3 regions of the Metabacillus sp. KH_069 genome follow, and region 2 is predicted to be linked to each of the others. Evidence: predicted binding sites of a transcription regulator. Region 2 holds the regulator's gene; each other region holds the start of a gene.

Region 1 (7,023 bases), 2.0 Mb from region 2:
GCCGGGCTGCAATTCCTTCTTTGATGACGATACGGTCAATTACTACTTCAATACTATGTTTTTTGTTTTTCTCAAGGGTAATCTCATCACCGATCTCCATCATCTCGCCGTTTACGCGAACCCTTACGTACCCTTGCTTTTTGATCTCTTCAAAAACCTTGGCATGAGTCCCTTTTCGGCCGGAGACAATCGGTGCAAGGACCTGAAGCTTTGTACGTTCGGGATATTCTAAAATCCGGTCAACCATTTGCTCAATCGTCTGTGATGAGATTTCAATGTCATGATTCGGGCAGGTCGGTCTGCCTACACGCGCAAATAGAAGTCTCAGGTAATCATAAATTTCTGTCACGGTTCCGACGGTTGAACGCGGATTGCGGCTGGTTGTTTTTTGATCGATTGAAATCGCAGGTGAAAGTCCTTCAATTGAATCGACATCCGGCTTATCCATTTGCCCCAGGAACTGACGGGCATAAGCAGAAAGAGATTCAACATATCTGCGCTGGCCTTCTGCATAAATCGTATCAAATGCAAGCGACGATTTCCCCGAACCTGATAAGCCTGTCAGAACCACAAGCTTATCCCGCGGAATCGTCACATCTATATTTTTTAAGTTGTGAGCGCGCGCACCTTTCACAATAATTTTATCAATTGCCATCTAGTTTCATCCTTCCGCTTTTAGCTCTAGAATCAGATCGCGAAGCTCAGCTGCACGCTCGAAGTTCAAGCCTTTTGCAGCCTCTTTCATCTCTGCTTCCATTTGTTCGATAACCTTTTCGCGCTCTTTCTTCGTCAGCTTGCCGAGCTTTGGAACTTGTGCACCCAATTCTTCCCCATCCTCCGGTGCAATAACAGCGCGAATCGTTTCGCGAATTTTTTTCTGTATCGTTTTTGGCTCAATGCCGTGCTTTTTATTGAAAGCCTCCTGCGTTTCGCGGCGGCGTTTCGTTTCGTTCAGGGCAATTTCCATTGATTTCGTCACTTTATCGGCATACATAATAACATGTCCGTTTGAGTTCCGGGCTGCACGTCCGATCGTCTGAATCAACGATCTCTCAGATCTCAGGAAGCCTTCCTTATCTGCATCCAAAATGGCTACTAAGGACACCTCAGGAATATCGAGCCCCTCTCTCAGAAGGTTGATTCCGACCAGAACGTCATACTTCCCAAGCCGGAGTTCACGGATGATTTCAATCCGCTCTAAAGTTTTGATTTCCGAATGCAGGTAGTTCACCTTGATGCCAATGTCCTTCAGATAATCAGTCAGATCCTCTGACATTTTCTTCGTCAGTGTTGTGATAAGTACACGCTCATTGCGTTCTGTTCTTGCCTGAATTTCACCGATCAGATCATCAATCTGACCCTGGATCGGCCTTACATCAATGGTCGGATCAAGAAGTCCCGTCGGGCGGATGATCTGCTGAACCATTTCTGGTGTATGATCAAGCTCATATGGGCCTGGTGTGGCCGATACAAACAGAATGTTATTGATATGTTTTTCAAACTCTTCAAATTGAAGCGGACGGTTGTCTTTTGCTGATGGCAGACGGAACCCGTGATCAACGAGCACCTGCTTTCTTGCCTGGTCACCATTGAACATTCCTCTGATCTGGGGAATGGTCACGTGGGATTCATCCACGACAATCATGAAATCTTCCGGGAAGAAATCAAGCAATGTATATGGAGTTGAACCAGCAGGGCGAAGCGTCAGGTGTCTTGAGTAGTTTTCAATCCCTGAACAAAAGCCCATTTCCCGCATCATTTCAAGATCATAGCGGGTACGCTGTTCGAGCCGCTGAGCTTCTAGCAGCTTGCCGTTCTCATGAAGCTCTTTCAGCCGTTCATCAAGCTCCTGCTCGATATTCGTTATCGCAACCTTCAGCTTTTCCTCGCGGGTAACGAAGTGAGATGCAGGGAAAATGGAGATATGTTCGCGGTCTCCTTTGATTTCGCCCGTTAGTGCATCCACTTCTCTGATCCGGTCGATTTCATCGCCGAAAAATTCAACTCTGACGCACTGCTCGTCTCTTGATGCCGGGAAAATTTCCACAACATCTCCGCGCACTCTGAAGGTCCCTCGCTTAAAATCAATATCATTTCTTTCATACTGCACATCAACAAGTCTTCTGAGCAGCTGATTGCGTTCAATCTCCATGCCCGTGCGGAGAGAAACGACCAGGTCACGGTATTCTTCAGGCGACCCCAAGCCGTAAATGCACGATACACTCGCGATGATAATGACGTCCTTCCGCTCAAACAGCGAGGCTGTTGCGGAGTGTCTGAGCTTATCGATTTCATCATTGATGCTTGCGTCTTTTTCTATGAATGTATCAGTCTGCGGCACATAGGCCTCCGGCTGATAATAATCATAGTAGCTGACGAAGTATTCGACTGCGTTGTTTGGAAAGAACTCTTTGAATTCGCTGTATAATTGTCCCGCCAATGTTTTATTATGAGCAATAATCAGCGTCGGTTTGTTTATTTCCTGGATGACGTTTGAAACGGTAAACGTCTTCCCTGTACCTGTAGCGCCAAGAAGCGTCTGATGCTTCTTTCCTTCTTTAATGCCCTGGACGAGCTGTTTTATAGCCTGAGGCTGGTCGCCCTCTGGCTTATAATTCGAGACTAAATCAAAACGATCGCTCAACAGGAGGACCTCCATTCATATGTAATCAGTATTCATATTTTACCATAAACGAGTGAAAAATCACCAAAAATACGAACTATAGTTCGTATGTTTCGTTCGACATTTTGTATTTGATTCTATCATTATCGCCTGATTTTGCTATTTAAATGCCTGACTTATCTTTTTCAATACCTTTTTAGGAGGGATGGTAAACCGGCAGCAGCCAGGCGGTGAAAACATGAAAACGGATAAAAGTCCATTTGAGACTGATACATCAATGACACTGGGTCCGCTGTAAAACAAAAAACCCGCTCCCAAAGGGAACAGGTTTAAGTCTTAATTCGTTTTTTCGCGTCTTGTGCGCCGTGCCATTTTTGCCGCATACAAGAATCCGGCCGTAACGGATATCACATCTAAAACAATGATGATCCATGAATCCATATAGCCTTTTGTATATGCTGCAGCTAAAAGTGCAATGGTCAGGACAGTCGCTACGTAATGGTTATATGAGACCCTGGCAAACAATGTCAAAATAATAAAAGGCAGAGTCAGGGCCAAAACGGCTTTTAGTAACATGGAATCAGCTCCTGCTTACTTCTCTGAAGCAGAAAAGCTTTGATAGTCGTTTTCCTGAAGAAGATCGATCAATTCAATCTCTTTGTGATTTTCTTTAAAATGTCTGAAGGTAAAATCATTTTCAAAGAGGACTGCATATTGATCATTGCGGTCGCGTACAAGCAGGCTTCTTGAATCAAAGAAGCGTTTTTCGAATTTTTCATTGCCGATCCATCTTGGAATACGGTCGCCCATAGGAACAAATTCGATTTCTACGTTGTACTCAGCTCTCATCCGGTATTCAAATACCTCGTACTGAAGCTGTCCGACAGCGCCAAGAATGATGTCGTCCGTTGAATCCTGACGGAAATACTGGATGGCGCCCTCTTGAACAAGCTGGTCAATTCCTTTACGGAACTGCTTCGCTTTCATGACGTTTTTCACGCGTACTTTTTTGAACATCTCCGGCGGGAACTGTGGAAGCTCATCATAATGATAGCCTTCTTTTCCAACCGTTAAAGTATCGCCGATTTGATAAACGTTCGGATCATAGATTCCGATGATGTCGCCTGCGAATGCTTCATCAACTGTCTCTCTGTCTTTTGCCATAAACACCTGCGTCTGATTCAGCTTAAGCGTTTTATTCGTTCTGCTCAGCTGCACGCTCATGCCGCGCTCAAATCGTCCGGAGCACACGCGCAGAAATGCGATGCGGTCGCGGTGGGCAGGATTCATATTGGCTTGAATCTTAAAGATATAGCCTGAAAAATCTTCTGTCTCAGGAGCTATGAAGCCATGGTTTGTTCTTCGCGGCTGCGGAGGAACGGCATATTGTAAAAACACATCAAAAAATGATTTTACACCAAAGTTCGCAAGCGCACTTCCGAAGAAGACAGGTGTTAATTCTCCGCGCTTAACACGTTCAGCGTCGAACTGATTGCCGGCTTCCTCAAGCAGCTCCATTTCATCCTTTGTTTCCAAATAAGTCGGATGGCTGCCAATCTCACTTGCATCTACTTCATCTGAAGGGATGATTTCTTCCTGCTCGTTTCCTTTAAACTGTACGACGGTATGCTGTTCACGGTCGATAATGCCCAGGAAACGCTTACCCATGCCGATCGGCCAGTTCATTGGATAAGATTCAATGCCGAGTACTTCCTCAATCTCAGAAAGCAGCTCAAGCGGATCTTTTCCTTCACGGTCAAGCTTATTAATAAATGTAAAGATAGGGATGCCTCTCATGCGGCAGACTTTGAAAAGCTTGATCGTCTGAGGCTCGACCCCTTTTGTAGAGTCGATGATCATCACTACGCTGTCTACTGCTGTAAGCGTGCGGTATGTGTCTTCACTGAAATCTTCATGTCCAGGAGTGTCCAGAATGTTTACGTGGAAATCATGGTATGGAAAGCTCATGACACTTGATGTAACGGAGATTCCGCGTTTTTTTTCAATTTCCATCCAGTCGGAAGCCGCAAATTTGCCCGTCTTCTTCCCTTTAACCGTACCTGCTTCACGGATGACTTTGCCGAAATATAATAATTTCTCTGTTAGTGTCGTCTTTCCCGCATCCGGATGGGAGATGATGGCGAAAGTCCGTCTCTTTGATATTTCATTATCTATGTTCATTTACATTACCCTCACAAAGTTTACTTCGTTTGAAATATATCACATTTGGAGCAATAGAACAATTTCACTCTGGACTTTCTCCTGCTTTATACCGGCGCTGTAAAAAAGAGCACATTCACTGCAGCCATCACGACTGCGCCGATAATAATAAATGCTGTATCCTTCTTTTTCATGTTTTTTCCCTCCTTATAAATTTGTTTTCACATAGTGTATCAGGAAATTATGTCTAAACTATTAACAAAGATTGTTGTTTTTCATGGTTAATGTTGAACGTTTCTTTCCGCTCCAGTCACTTGCTTTCCGCGGGGAGGGTGGAAGCCTCCTCGGCCTTGCCTGCGGGGTCTCCCATTTCCCTCTATTTTCCCGCAGGAGTCAAGTGCCTTCCGCTACAATCCACTTTAGGTTTTAAACATTTAGTCCTAAAACAACAAAGTTTACGAAAAGAACCAATCAGAAATCATGTTTCTTATCAGGAAATTTCAGAATAAATTTGGTGCCTTGATCTTTTTGGCTGTGAATCTCAATTTCCCCCTGATGAAGGTGAACAAGCTGTTTGACAATCGATAGTCCCAGGCCGAATTCGCCAAATTGTTGGCCGGTTCTGGACATATCTACTTTGTAAAAACGCTGCCAAATTGATTCAACCTCTTTGGGATCCATTCCGATTCCTGTGTCTTCAATTTCAATAATTGTTTCCTTATACCCCTTTTTCCCGCGCAGCCAAACGGTCCCGCTCTCTGTAAATTGAATACTGTTTTTCGTTATATTGATTAAGATTTGAATGAGGCGGTCATAGTCAGCAAAAACCGTTATTTCTTCATTTCCATCAATCTTCAATTCCACCTGTTTTTCTTCTGCCTGAAAAAATAAATGTTCTTTAATGATTTCAAAAGCTTCTGTCAGCTGAATTTCTTCTTTAAAAAGCTTCACCTGATTGGAACGGATTTTTTCATAATCAAGGTTTTCATTTACAAGTCTGATGAGGCGTTTTGCTTCCTGACTAACAAGCTGAATGCCTTTATCCTTTTCAGTCTCTTCAATCATGTTGTTTTTAAGCCCTTCAATCACGCCGCTGATGGTCGTGAGCGGCGTTCTTAATTCATGAGAGACATCCGCCATGAATTTTCTTCTTCGATTCTCTAAACTTTCGATTTCCTGATTGGATTGCTTAAGCTGCTCTGCCATATTATTAAAATCATTCGCAAGCTCGCCGATTTCATCAATATTGGACGATGGCACCGAAATATCATATTTCCCTTCCGCAATCATTGAGGTCGCGTTTCTGATCCGCTGAATTCTTTTCACATGAACGTTTGAGAGAAACCAGCTTAATAAAAGCGAAATGGATAAAGAGATTAAAATGGTATAGAGAAGATAGCGGTTAATTTCGCTGATTGTTTCTCTGGATCCTTTAATCGGCGAAACAAGAAGAATCCCGCCGGAGAGATTGCCGTTCTCAAGATACGGAAGGGCAACCAAAGAAACCTCCTGGTCAAAACGCTTGATCTCATGCTTTACAACGATTCTCTCGCCAGCCTTCAGGTTCTGCCACTCTTCTTCTGTCGGCTGAAACCTTGGAGCGTTGCCTGGATAAGGGTAAAAAATCATCCCTTTATCGTCAAAAAGACTAAAACGTATGCCTCTAGCACTGAGCACGTGCTCATACTCTCTCAGCGCCCGCTCGCCCCTATTATTTTGCACGTCTGTTATGATTCTGTTGCCATACTGCTCAAGCTCTTCCACTTTGTTTTCATAAACAAAGGATTCCGCATATTGGGCTACAACAAGACTTAAAATCATAAAAGCGATAATCAGAATGCTGATATGACTTAAAAACAGCTGATAAATATACTTAATTCTCATTCGGATCTACCGTTTCATCGAATTTATAGCCCACTCCCCATACCGTATGGAAAAAGGGCCTTGTTTGCGAGCCCAGCTTTGCCCGCAATCGTTTAATATGAACATCAACCGTCCGTTCATCTCCGTAAAACTGATAGCCCCAAACACGCTCAAGCAGCTGTTCGCGCGTAAAAACCTGACGCGGGTGCTCCGCAAAATAATAAAGGAGATCAAACTCTTTAGGCGTTAAGTTTTCGACTTTTTTATTTTCAAGCAAGACTTCCCGTGTCTGCCTGCTGATTTTGAAATAAGCTGTTTCAAGACTGCCTGTCTCTTTTTTAGGCGCATGCGAAACGGAGTGCCTGCGGGATACCGCT
Region 2 (7,023 bases):
GGACACTCTTGAAAAAATATACGCTGATGTTTTTGGGGGAGAAGCGGGGCTTGTGCGTCCTCAAATTATTTCTGGCACACATGCAATCTCAATCGCCTTGTTTGGAGTTCTTCGTCCATTTGATGAGCTCCTTTACATAACTGGAAAACCATATGATACCCTTGAAGAGATTGTTGGAATTCGCGGGAGCGGAGTCGGTTCGCTCAGTGAATTTAAAATTGGCTATAAGGCAGTGGATCTAAAAGGCGACGGAAGCGTTGATTTCGAAGCAGTCAGAGCATCAATAACAGACAAAACAAAAATGATCGGCATTCAGCGTTCAAAAGGTTATGCAACTAGGCCGTCATACACAATTGCTGAAATTAAAGAAATGATTGATTTTGTCAAATCAATTAAGAAAGATATTGTTGTTTTCGTTGATAATTGCTACGGGGAATTTGTGGAGGAGCTTGAACCGTGTCATGCAGGTGCGGACTTAATGGCGGGTTCTTTAATTAAAAATCCCGGCGGCGGACTCGCTAAGACAGGAGGTTATTTAGTAGGAAGAACGGATTTAATTGAGGCATGCTCATACAGAATGACATCACCGGGCATCGGAGCAGAAGCGGGTGCTTCATTATACAGTCTTCAGGAAATGTATCAGGGCTTCTTCCTTGCGCCTCATGTAGTCGCACAAGCTCTTAAAGGGGCAGTATTTACCGCGGCAATCCTTGAAATGGCTGGGCTCAATACTAATCCTTCCTGGGATGCTGTCAGGACTGATTTAATTCAATCGGTTCAATTTAATCAGGCGGATTTAATGGTTGCTTTTTGTCAGGCCATTCAGTACGCATCCCCAATTAACTCACATGTCACGCCATACCCAAGTTATATGCCGGGCTATGAGAATGACGTCATAATGGCTGCAGGTACATTTATTCAGGGTGCAAGCATTGAACTATCAGCAGACGGACCGCTGCGGGCGCCCTTTACAGCCTATGTGCAGGGAGGATTAACTTATTCCCATGTGAAAATTGCCATATGTTCAGCTATAGACCATCTACTGCAAAAAGAACTAATCCATATTTAAATTCAATGTCATTTTTCCTAACATGTTGTTGACACATTATATGACATGGAATATAATAAGAATAAGTTAAGAAAAGGAGGGAATACAATGGGTGATACAATTCGACGCACGATGCCCTTATTCCCGATCGGAATTGTCATGCAGCTGACAGATCTCTCTGCCAGACAAATCCGATATTATGAAGAAAATGGCCTGATTTTTCCTGCAAGAACAGAAGGAAACAGACGATTATTTTCATTTAATGATGTAGACACACTACTTGAAATCAGAAGTCTTATTGAACAAGGCGTCAATATGGCAGGCATAAAGCAAATCTTTTCTAAAAAAGATGAACGATTTGAATTGCCGAATGATGAACAACCTAAGAAAGTGGAAAAACCGGATCTTTCTGATGCTGAACTGCGAAAATTGCTGAAAGCTGAGCTTATGCAGGCAGGGCGTTTTCAAAGATCATCTCTCAGACAGGGTGATATGTCGAGATTTTTTCACTGATGAACGTAAGCTTCACTTAAATTAAAATAAATATATCTTGGTATTGTTAGGAGAGGATTTTTCAAAATGGCAAAGTATACGAGAGAAGATATTGTACGATTAGTACAAGAAGAAAACGTAAAATATATCCGTTTGCAGTTTACGGACATTCTGGGAACAATTAAAAATGTTGAGATCCCGGTAAGTCAGCTTGAAAAAGCTTTAGACAACAAATGTATGTTTGATGGATCTTCAATCGAAGGCTTCGTCCGCATTGAGGAGTCTGATATGTATCTTTTCCCTGATATCGATACATTCGTTATCTTCCCATGGACTTCTGAAAAAGGAAAAGTAGCTCGTTTTATCTGTGATATTTACAGCCCGGATGGAACTCCATTTGACGGAGACCCTCGTAACAATTTAAGACGTATGCTGAAAGAAATGGAAGACCTTGGATTCACGGATTTCAATCTTGGACCAGAGCCTGAATTCTTCTTATTCAAACTTGATGAAAAAGGCGAACCTACTCTTGAATTAAATGATCATGGCGGCTACTTTGACTTAGCTCCTACTGACCTTGGGGAAAATTGCCGACGCGACATCGTGCTTGAACTTGAAGAGATGGGCTTTGAAATCGAAGCATCTCACCATGAGGTAGCTCCTGGACAGCATGAAATTGATTTCAAATATGCCGGTGCAGTAAGAGCATGTGATGACATCCAAACGTTTAAACTTGTTGTTAAAACAATTGCCCGCAAACACGGTCTGCATGCTACATTCATGCCAAAACCATTGTTTGGTGTAAACGGATCCGGAATGCACATGAACTTATCATTGTTCACTGACGGCGTAAATGCGTTTTATGACAAAAACAGCGACCTTGAATTAAGCGATACAGCTAAACACTTCATCGCCGGCATCATTAAGCATGCACCGAACTTTACGGCTGTTACTAACCCGACAGTTAACTCTTACAAGCGTTTAGTTCCAGGCTACGAGGCACCTTGCTACGTTGCATGGTCAGCACAAAACAGAAGTCCGTTAATTCGTATTCCAGCTTCACGCGGTCTAAGCACTCGTGTAGAAGTACGAAGCGTTGACCCTTCTGCAAACCCATACTTAGCAATGTCTGTATTGCTTGCAGCAGGTCTTGACGGAATCAAAAACAAGCTTGCCGCTCCAAAACCGATCGACCGCAACATCTATGTAATGACAAAAGAAGAGCGCGTAGAAAACGGAATCGTTGATCTTCCTGCTACACTTGCTCAAGCTCTTGACCTATTAAAAACAGATGAAGTCATCATCAATGCACTTGGAGAGCATTTGTTCGAACACTTCATGGAAGCAAAAGAAATTGAATGGGATATGTTCAGAACTCAAGTTCACCCTTGGGAAAGAGAACAGTATATGTCTCAATATTAATACCGCTAAAACCCCTCAGCAGATGCTGAGGGGTTTTATTCATTCATTCAGTTGAAAATTCGGAATAAATCAGTCGAGGTTTTCCGATTTTCGCTTATCAAGATAGTCTTTAAGCAGTCTCATGATTGCAAGTCCCGCAAGCACACTTCCTACCGCAATACCAGATAAAGCTACAACGAGGGAAATATATTCAAAGATAGAATATCCAGCAAGCTTACTCCACTCAATTTTTCCACGCCAGTCTTCAATCACCAGATTCATTCCGTAAATCCCTGAAATAACGGTATAGGTCGTTAAGATCAACAATAATGCATTATGACGCTTGCTTGCAAGCTTTTCCTGATTTTGATAGAGACTGTCCATCGTGTTTTTTACTTCTTTGTAAAGGGTTTTAATTTTGAAGCGATCTTTCATCATGACAGAAAGCTCTTGACCTTCAGAACGGCTGCTGATTTCAGAAAAAATATATTTCGCGGTGAAATTCGTAATCGATCTGATCAATTTGTCCATTTTATCTTGTTTTTGGTCAATATACAGCTGTGAATAGCTGTATGAAAGCTTTAAAAGGACAATTTTATAAAATAAATGCAGAATCATATTGTAATAAAGCTGGCCGTACATTTCTTCAGCTATCAGTTTTTCATTTTCGCTGTCTCTGCTAATACAAGTAAAGGTATGGTCGCTGATTATATGAAAACTGTCGGGGGACCATCTGTCATAAACATGGTCACTCACGTATTTATCAATATACTTTTGATTACTTGCTGAAATATATGGTTGATTATTGTGATTATATCCATTCATATGGCCGATTCGAAATAAATCGTTGTTTGTTATTTCTACATCAGGAGCAGTCATTAAAAAACTGGATACAAACATTCTTTCATCAATAAAATAGGGAAGGCTGCCCAAATAGGCCGATTGATCATTTTCGTTTTTTTCAATGAAGGGTACAATATAAGGGCAAAGTTCCTGGAAAATAAAATCCTGAATTCTATCAAACCGCTTTTCACCTGAATAAAGAACAGTCCCTTTTTCCTCCGTTATTGCAGGTTCGAGAACTCTGAAATGATCCATAAAATCAAGTGCATCGCTTAATGTAATTTCAGTACCGCTGCTATATGGTTCTGTTCGAATCGTAACCATGCCGATGGAGAATGGACAAAGATAAATATCAATCGAAAGGACCTTCATGGAAATTAAATTTCGGGCCGTCTCAAGACTGCAATCCAAATTTAACTGTTTGGAATAGCGGTTTATGGCTTTCTCTTTATATTTATCCGGAAATAATATTTGTTCGATGTAGGGCATAAAATAATGATTTAAGCGTTTATGCGGGATATCAATACTCCCGCCGTAATATTTAGTCTGCTGGCTGCTATCTTCAATTGAAAAAAATTCGAAGCCGTTTGTTTCCAGCTCATTAGTCAAAGGCTTTATGGAGTCCTTAGCCCACGAAAAAGGAAAAACAAATTGGGAATTCGTTCGCTGAACGATCATTTCATTATGTTTAAGTTCAGATATCATAGGCTACCTCTTCTAAATTTTATCAACTATTATCTTCCCCTTGTGGAACCGCATAAAACCCAAAATAAAAAATCTTTGCTGAGCAGCAAAGATTTTTTAATGGATATTACGGTACACCCCGATGACTTTTCCGAGAATCGTTACATTTCGCAGAATAATAGGTTCCATTGTTGAATTTTCAGGCTGAAGGCGAATGAAGTCTTTTTCTTTAAAGAAGCGTTTAACAGTTGCTTCATCATCTTCTGTCATGGCAACTACGATATCACCGTTATTTGCGGTCTTCTGCTGCTTGACAATAACCATATCCCCGTCCAGAATTCCAGCTTCTATCATACTGTCTCCCATAATTTCAAGCATGAATACTTGATCATCTGACGCTGCAAATGTATCTGGTAGCGGAAAATATTCCTCGACGTTTTCAATGGCTGTGATAGGTGAACCTGCTGTAACTTTACCGATAATCGGAACATTAATGACGCTTGCTCTCGGAATATGTGAAGTCTCTTCTTCAAGGATTTCAATAGCTCTCGGCTTAGTTGGATCGCGTCTGATAAGGCCCTTGCTCTCAAGCCTTGCCAGGTGACCGTGTACAGTTGAACTAGAAGCAAGGCCGACAGCTTCGCCAATTTCGCGTACAGAAGGCGGATAACCTTTTTTTTGAACTTCTAATTTGATGAAGTTTAAGATATCCTGCTGTCTTTTTGATAATTTTGTCATCTTTTGCACCTCGCGTCCTGTAATTTATGTTGATTATAGCATGTTTTTCCTGCGCATACAAACATAAGTTCGAAAAAATCCGTTGACAGAAACGTTTGTTCGCATTATACTAAAAATATCAAAAGTACGAACAAACATTCTATTTCGAGGTGGGGATTATGTTGAAAGAATCATTTTCTTATTTACTCTCATTTTTTATCGTCGTTATTGTCGCTGTCTTTGCTTTATCTTATACTGGTGAAAAAGACAGCATGGATCACTACGTAAATATAGAAGTTACTGAAGGGGACAGCATCTGGAGCATTGCAGACAAATTTCAAGAACATCATAATCTCTCTAAAACAGATTTTGTCGAGTGGGTTCAGGAAAAAAACGGCATGGAAACAGCAGTCATTAAACCTGGAGAACAAGTCTTTATACCAATTGAAAAAACAGCTTATTATGAGGTAAATCAAATAGCAAGCAAGAAATAGGGAAGTGAGAACACTGAACGCCATCATCTATTGCAGAGTCAGCACAGTGAAAGAAGAACAGGAAACATCACTTTTAAGGCAGAAGGAAGAATTAATCAAGCTTTCTGAGCAGAACAGCATGAATATACTAAAAGTGATTGAAGAACAGGCCAGCGGCTATGATATAGAAAGAGACGGGATATTTGAACTGTTCGACTGCATCAAAAATCAGCAGGTGGATGCAGTCCTGATCCAGGATGAAACAAGGCTTGGAAGAGGGAATGCCAGAATTGCACTCATTCATTTTCTGCTTAAAGAGGGGATAACCCTTTATTCAGTTACTCATAACGGCAGACTTCTGCTATCAGAGGCTGATTCCATGGTGCTTGAAATTGTGAGCATTGTAGAAGAATACCAAAGGAAGATTCACAATCTGAAAATCAAAAGAGGCATGCAGCGGGCAGTCAAAAATGGCTTTAAGCCTCAAAACAACCTTTCTAATATCCAACAAAGCCCCGGCAAAGACAAAAAAGAGCTTCCTATTTCAGAGATTGTCCGATTAAAGCAAAACAAACTGACCTTTGCCGAAATCGCCGCAACGTTAAGAGGCTTCGGCCACGATGTTTCAAAGGCCACGGTACATAGAAGATATCAGGAATATATGAAACAGTCAGGAGACCAATAAGTTGTCTTTTAAGGTCATTTTTAGTACGATAGCATAGTGAATCTACAAAAAGGAGTTACCAACATGCTTTCAAAAGAAAAAATGGCCAGAATTAATGAACTTTCCAAAAAGGCTAAATCAGCCGCATTATCAGCTGAAGAACTAAAAGAACAGCAAAGCCTTAGACAGGAATACCTGCAGGTGTTTCGCGGTTCTATGAAAAATACATTAAAAGGCGTTACAATCCTCGATCCAAACGGAACGGATGTCACACCTCAAAAATTAAAAGATGAGAAGAAGCGAAACCTTCATTAACAAAAGGAATACGTCAATTTATGATGTATTCCTTTTCAATTTGCACATAATACATTAGAATAGTTTCTTACACATCTTAATGCACTATTACATTTCATGCATAATGGTTGTATGATAAAGAGTGTACAGCTATGATAAGAAAGTAGAATGTTATTTCTGAAAGGATGATCAAATTATGTCACATTCAATTCAAGACTTATCTATTGCTACGATCCGAACATTATCGATCGATGCAATCGAGAAAGCAAATTCAGGACATCCTGGAATGCCTATGGGGGCAGCTCCAATGGCTTACGCACTTTGGACACAATATATGAATCATAATCCTAAAAACCCGGAGTGGTTTAACCGTGACCGTTTTGTCTTATCAGCAGGTCATGGCTCAA
Region 3 (7,023 bases), 770 kb from region 2:
TTTCACTCTTTTGTTTCCGTAACATTTCAATGTTACTCATTTGTTTAAGGATGTCATCTCTTTCAGATTTAACAAGACCACCGTATTTTTCAAAATCATATTTCAAACGTTGATATTCATCGCTAAGCTCATTTTTTTTGTTGGTTAGTTCATTAATTCTTGATAAATTAGATACAATTTTTAATCTTAACTCTTTTTCCTCTAGATTATAGTCGTACAATTCTTGCTCGAAACCCTCCATTTTTTTTATATCCAATGTTTGATTTGAATAATTCTCTAGATCATCTTCTAGCGTTTCAAATAAATCAAGATTAAAAACAACTCTTGAAAGGTTTTTTAAATAATCTGAAAGAAGATTTTCATTTACAATTCTAGCTATTTCTTCTCCATCAAACAGACATAAGTCAAGTAATTGAGGAGGCATAACTTCTTTTAACTTAGACTGAAAAATTTCAGTTTCATAGTCAGTTAGATGCTTACCATTTGCAATTAACTCAAAGGCTTCTTTTAAACTATTATTTTTAAAAAACCACGTACGCAATAATACATAATTGGTTTTTTCGAAATTATCTATTAATGCAAAATCCATTTTTATTTTATAATTATTTTCATTAGTCCTTTTAGCTTCGTGATTTAATATGCTCTGAACTTTCTTATAGTATTCTGCATTTTCTGTTTTAAAACCAAATCCGTAAGAACCAAATAAACCAAGTTTTATGGCATTTAATAAAGTAGTTTTACCTGCTCCATTTTCGCCACCAATCAATATCACATTGTTTTCCTCACTGGGGCGAAAGTCAAAAGAATTAACTCCTTTATAAGCACCAATATTAGTCAATTGAACTTCGTTAATAATCATTATAGAACCTCATTTTCTACTATTATAAATGTAGATAATCTTGCTTCAACGCTTTGCTTATTTCATCCATTAATCCTCTTCTAACTTTGTATCCTGAAAAATCTTTCTCAATAGAAATCAATTTTTTAATTACTTTAATATCAACTTTAAATTGATCACTAAGTAATTCTAAATCAGATATTTGTTCTTTATCGAATAATGGGCGATCATCTATTTCCCAATCTAAGGAATAACCCATAATGCCTTCAAAAATTTCAGGAATTTCGTCTTCCCAATCACCATTTTTAAACCATATTTTGCGGATTTCCTTAATTTCTTCATCAGTAATTAATACGTAATGAGGATCCTCCGGATGAATCAGTTCTTTCTGAACCTTCAATAGTTTAATAAGAATCTCTTTACGGGATTCCATTGTATATGGACCTAATCCTAGTTGAGCGTATTTAGTTATAAGTTTTCCGTCTAAAGTTTCTTCTTCATATGTCACTAGCAATCGATGATCTTCCGGTGCACTTAGATCTATATTGTTTTCGGTTATATAAGATTTTAAATCTTGTTTGGTCGTAATTGCATATTCGTTAAAAGGAATTAACTGTTTTGCTCTACCAGATTTTTTCGGGATCAACACATGTTTTTCCCCATTTATCTCTTCTATTCTTACATCTTTGAAATATACTTGGCCATTCATTCTGTACTTCATTCTTCTAGTTCTGTCATCTCTTATTTGTGAAAGCCAATTTCTAAAATCCAATAACGGTTTCATCCAGTCATGTCCACTTTGAATAAATCCGCTCAGAGCTTTGTCTTCGCTTACTACTGTACAAACCCAACATCCAAAGCGACTGTTTCCACATGATCCTGCAGTATCTTTTATTGTTTTATCTACAACAAGGGGACATTCGCCACTACTTGAATCTTGATATAATCTGTGTAAGTCATGATTATCATCGCCCCAAGGTGAAGGTTGATTTAATAAGTAATTCCAAACATCATCTAGTGAGAAGCTTCTAATTGGAGCATAGACATATGCATTGGATAAAGTAGAATGTCTCATAAATGTTTTCCCTTCAACAGTATGAGATCGAATAACATTCCCACGTGTTGCACTTTCATCTTCACGAACACCCAATACCATAATTACTTCCCCGAAAGAAGACACCTTGTCCATAATAAATTGATTGGCAGGATCAATTTTTAATCGATCTGTACACCATCTAAACTGTTGATTAGGAGAAGGATAGCCTTTACCAATAATATTTACCCAGAATGATTGTTTAATGAGTGGTTTGACTTTATGAGTTTCAATCGGTAGGTCTCTTCTCAAAGCTTCATCTTGAATTCTTCTTAATGTTTGATTGATAGAGTTAATAATTAATGGTGTTTCAACTAATGTGTCAGATGAAATCACATATACTTTTTTATGTAACTCTTCTTTTGGCATTTCACTAAGTGCTTCAAACACTAATTGGACAACAACAGTCGAATCTTTACCACCACTGTATCCAACTACCCAAGGATGTTCATCTTCTTTATATGCTTGTTTAATATGCTCTTTTGCTTCATCAACATAAGGCATTTGTTTAGATAAAAGGTTGCTAATAATTCCGTTTTCCATATTAAACTACTCCTTGAAAGTATTTATCTTCTAAAGCCTGTTCGTTTTCTGTTAGTGGTAAATCAATTAATTGCTTAATCTTATTTGCTGTAAGCTGAATAGTATATGATGTCTTTTGGATTCGACCGTTATTACTAAAAGCTCTTCCTAACCAGTCATCTGTATTACTTCTACTCCAATCGATTTTTGAGAGCTTTTGTATATAATTCTTCCAATCGTTTTCATGATACTTCAGAAGATAATTGCCAACTAGTCCCATGGCTTCAATTAAGACGCCATGACCAACGATATAATTAGCTCTAAGTTCTCGTGGAGTTAATTCTTTTTTAAAGACTGCGTTCCATTCAAGGATTGAATCTGTTAATATTTCCCAAAAATCTTTTAAATACTGCTCTTCAGATAAAGATATTTCATCCCCTTTAGTTTTTCCAAGCAACTTTAGATTTGTATTAAAGATATGATTAAGTGCTAAAATTTTGGGGGAATTCTTTGAAAGAGAAACTCTTTCTTTATCTGTATACCTACTTAGTATTGGAATTGCAGAGATTAGTTCCTTTGTTATCATGGCCAAACGATCTCTATGGTCATAAAGAATACCAATAGAAGAAGTTGTATTAACTGCATGTCTATTTAAATCTGAGAAGATTTGTTGTGAGTTAGTTAACCCTTCATCATAGAAGAAAACTACAGATATAGTTTCATTTCCTAGTTCAGGAGATATCTTTAATGCCTCTTCAATTGCGGCTCTTCTATGTTGTCCATCGTTAATTAAAAATCGCGCATCTAAGGATATTCTCAATTGACCTAAATCATTTGATGAAGGGTTATCAGAAAATGGTAGAAAGTTAATTTCACCGTCTATTGAAGCAGTAATAGATGAGAATACATAGTCGTTTTGATTTTCAATAATATAATTTGTCATTTCAGGGATTCTAGATTTATTTAAGATTCTTTGAGAACGATGTTCAGGTGGAATTTCTTCTTCATCAAATAGAAATATTTTAGGGATAATTCTAAGTGGACACATGGCAACAAAATATTCTTTGCCTGCCTGTATTCCTCTAATAGCAGGGAAGTTATAACTAAATGTAGTATCCATGATCAAACCTCCAAATTACGTACGTAATATTATGGGGTTATTATATTCTTTTTAAAAGAATTGTTCAAGGAATTTGCCGAACTTTTATTCGGTTTTTTATTTGTCTTAATTAATATTGTAAAATATTATGTAGACAATAAAAAAATTTACAAAACTTTTATGATATGATATAGAAAAAGATTATGCATTCGGAGTTGAACAGAAATGAGTAATGAAGCTAACCATTTTTTACATTTCTTAAATAAAATAAATCCAACAGCTGCAATTAATGCACAGAAAATGGAAGATCTGATTTTTGAAGACCCAAGTAGTGCTATTATCAAGGCTAGACTTTTTGCAGAGGGAATTTTAAATGAAGTATTTAAGCAAGAGCAAGACAATATTGAATCACCTTATTTGTCTACCCTCTTCGAGAAAATATCATTTCTGTCAAAAGAAGGATATATAAAAAGAGAGATTCAGCAATCATTAGATATTATAAGAATGTCCGGAAATAAAGCTGCACATGATGGAAACTTCAATGATATAACAGAAGCATTTAAGTTACATAAAGAAATGTATAAGGTAGGTGTTTGGTTCTATGAGGTCTACTCATTGGATCAATTGTCAATCCCTCAGTATGATCCCCCAAAACCTCCAAGAAATGATGCCATTGAGGATATTGTAAGAAAACAAATTTTAGAATTTTTAGGCTCTAGTAAACTCAATGAACTTGATATATATAAAGGTTTTAAAGATGATAATATGACTTCTTTTCAGAAAGAAACTACTATTGTTGAAGAACGGTTTTCAGTTTTAAATAAAGACCTTAAAAAAGATGAAAGTTATCTTTTAAGAGAATTATCAAGATTAAAAGATTCCTCTCAAGAGGCAATAGAGAACGCAAGTCAATTTAGTGCATTTAAAAACTACTTGCATGTTGATCGTAAAATTCAATTAGATATAGAAGAAATACTTATAAAAAACCATGACCGTCAAGAAAGTAACTTAATTTTATTATGTGGTAGTGTAGGAGATGGTAAATCTCATCTTCTAGCTTATTTAACCGAAAATAAACCAGAGCTTATTAGTGAGTACACAATTTTTAACGATGCGACAGAAAGTTTCTCTCCTGACAAGAATGCAATGGAAACGCTTGAAGAAGTGTTACACAATTTTTCGGATGGAAAAATTAACTTATCCAATGATAAAGTGATTTTAGCCATTAATCTGGGAGTATTGCATAATTTTATTAATACGAGACATAGTAACTATTCTTACAATCATTTGAAAAAATTTATTGAAGATAGTGACTTGTTTTCTCAGAAAATAACGACTTACTTCGGTAATGATAAGTTCGATTTACTAAGCTTTAGCGATTATCATTCATTTGAGCTTACAGAAACGGGTCCAAAATCTTCATTTTACTCCTCATTATTAGAGAAAATTTTTAATTCTTCAAATGATAACCCTTTTTATCTTGCTTTGAAAGAAGATGAGAATAAAAATCTTGAAACAATGATTCATAAGAATTACAAATTTATGCAAAATAAGTTTGTACAGGATCAAATTGTGAATTTAATTATTCAAACCGTAGTTAAAAAGAAATTAGTTATTTCTGCTCGGGCTTTTTTAAACTTCATAGCAGACATCTTAATACCTGATGATATACAAAATCTAAATGATATAAATGAATTTGACGTTTTAGAGTATTGTTTGCCAAATCTTTTATTCAATAGAAAAGAAAGATCTATTATTTTGCAAGCTTTAAGCGAACTAGATCCAATTCATCGAAGATCAGTATTTATTGATCAACTAATAGTAGAGTTAAATACATTGAATGATTGGAAAAATGTTACTGAAGTTTATATTAATGATGAAATAGCTGAAAAATGGCTGAAACCTTTTGCTTCAAAAAGTAATTTGACAAACTCGTCATTTAATATTTTCTTTGAATCTTTTATAAGAATTACTTTTTTAACTAATAAAAAATTCGCTTCCAATATATCTGATGTTAGTTATGAATCATATACAAAAAATCTTTACTATTTTAATTCTGGGAATAATGCAAAAATCAAATTGTTTTATGAAGAAGTAAAGACATCCATTTTTAAATGGAAAGGTAGCCCTAAAAAAGAGTATGTATTTTTGAATAAACCTATTGAAAAATATCGTTTAGCTCAAAAATTAAATATTAGGCCTACAATAGAACACCTTACTCCAATTAAAGCTGATGTTCTAAATACTTTTAGATCAGCAATCGTGTTAGCATATCATGATGGAAATTCCAACAATAAAATATACCTAGAAATTGATTTTCCACTATATAAGTTACTTATGAAAGTTAAAGAGGGATATAGACCGAACAAAAAAGATGAAGAAGACGCAATTAATTTTGTGGAATTTATAGATAAGCTAATGAAATTTGGAGAGAAGAAGAAAGAAATAATCGTTTGTTTCCCTAGAGATAATAGATTTTACATGATTAAACGAGACGATTTTGGTGCTTTTGTTTTTGAAAGGGAGTAATAGTAAATGAACGAAACTTTAAAAAGAGAGTATTTAGGTAACCTTTTAAAAGAAAAAGGAAAGCATGATACAGGTAAGGCCTTGGATGTACTTCCTTTTTTATCAAAAAGGCCAAAGGTTATAAGAGAGCATTTTAATAAGGCTCTTGGAGAATATATTAGAAATATAACTGGTGTAAAAATAGACGAGAAATCACTTAAAAGTAAAGACTTCTATATAGGTTCGGAAGAAAACGTATTAAGTGAATATATAGCTAATGAAATTGATTTCCAAAATGAAGATGACAAGTATGATTTTATTAGGTTTCTCAATCAATATTTATTTAATCAAGAAGATATTAAGCCCATTCATCCTTATTTATTTAACTATATTAAAATAGATAAAAATTTCAAGAATGAATTAGGAAAATATGCACAGTTCATGTATGAAGTATTAGTCAATGATAACCTCGAAATAAATAACTTGTTTAATAATAAAGATTCTGAGGATATTCTCACTGAACTAATATTAAGTAAAATGGATTTACTTAATAAAAATGATCAAAAAGCTAGTGTTAATAATAATCAACAATATCAACCACTTTTAACCGCTTTTGTGAATCTTTATCAAGAAGATCTTATTTACTTAAGTAGATATAAAGATTATTTCTTAACATCATTTCCACTACTAACGCATTACTATGTGTTTATGTACGCTTGCCAAATTCTATTAAAGTTTGAGCAATTCACTGAAGCTGATTATGATCATGTTCAGCCATTATATTTTGCTCTAGAATGGGAATCTATTAGTAAGCGGAGAAAGGCAGCAGATGAAATAGAAGGTTTTAGATATGTAAAAGGGAAAGCAATAAATCTATTCCCACATATTCATACCATATCTCAATTAAGCCATAATTCTTTCAATAATGATTCACTTTTAGAAAATGATTATGTTCAAATTATC

What was found. The regulator LexA, encoded in region 2, represses DNA repair genes until DNA is damaged. The targets are predictions, from matches to a motif close to CGAACATATGTTCG.
Region 1: uvrB (excinuclease ABC subunit UvrB) is a predicted target of LexA. The motif match lies at 2,717-2,730, and genes of this name have one in related genera.
Region 3: dndB (DNA sulfur modification protein DndB) is a predicted target of LexA. The motif match lies at 3,651-3,664, and genes of this name have one in related genera.

What each region holds. Positions count from the first base shown of each region.
Region 1 is NZ_CM174460.1:4,011,436-4,018,458, forward strand. Features, by position in the region: gene uvrA (excinuclease ABC subunit UvrA) at 1-655, opposite strand, end outside; gene uvrB (excinuclease ABC subunit UvrB) at 662-2,644, opposite strand; gene AC3ISE_RS20255 (DUF2198 family protein) at 2,960-3,199, opposite strand; gene AC3ISE_RS20260 (peptide chain release factor 3) at 3,215-4,804, opposite strand; gene AC3ISE_RS20265 (sensor histidine kinase) at 5,255-6,667, opposite strand; gene AC3ISE_RS20270 (winged helix-turn-helix domain-containing protein) at 6,657-7,023, opposite strand, start outside.
Region 2 is NZ_CM174460.1:2,060,664-2,067,686, forward strand. Features, by position in the region: gene AC3ISE_RS10160 (methionine gamma-lyase family protein) at 1-1,069, shown strand, start outside; gene AC3ISE_RS10165 (MerR family transcriptional regulator) at 1,157-1,561, shown strand; gene glnA (type I glutamate--ammonia ligase) at 1,628-2,962, shown strand; gene AC3ISE_RS10175 (hypothetical protein) at 3,032-4,489, opposite strand; gene lexA (transcriptional repressor LexA) at 4,586-5,206, opposite strand; gene yneA (cell division suppressor protein YneA) at 5,365-5,679, shown strand; gene AC3ISE_RS10190 (YneB family resolvase-like protein) at 5,693-6,343, shown strand; gene AC3ISE_RS10195 (DUF896 domain-containing protein) at 6,407-6,637, shown strand; gene tkt (transketolase) at 6,813-7,023, shown strand, end outside.
Region 3 is NZ_CM174460.1:1,287,608-1,294,630, forward strand. Features, by position in the region: gene dndD (DNA sulfur modification protein DndD) at 1-859, opposite strand, end outside; gene dndC (DNA phosphorothioation system sulfurtransferase DndC) at 882-2,474, opposite strand; gene dndB (DNA sulfur modification protein DndB) at 2,476-3,573, opposite strand; gene dptF (DNA phosphorothioation-dependent restriction protein DptF) at 3,778-6,081, shown strand; gene dptG (DNA phosphorothioation-dependent restriction protein DptG) at 6,088-7,023, shown strand, end outside.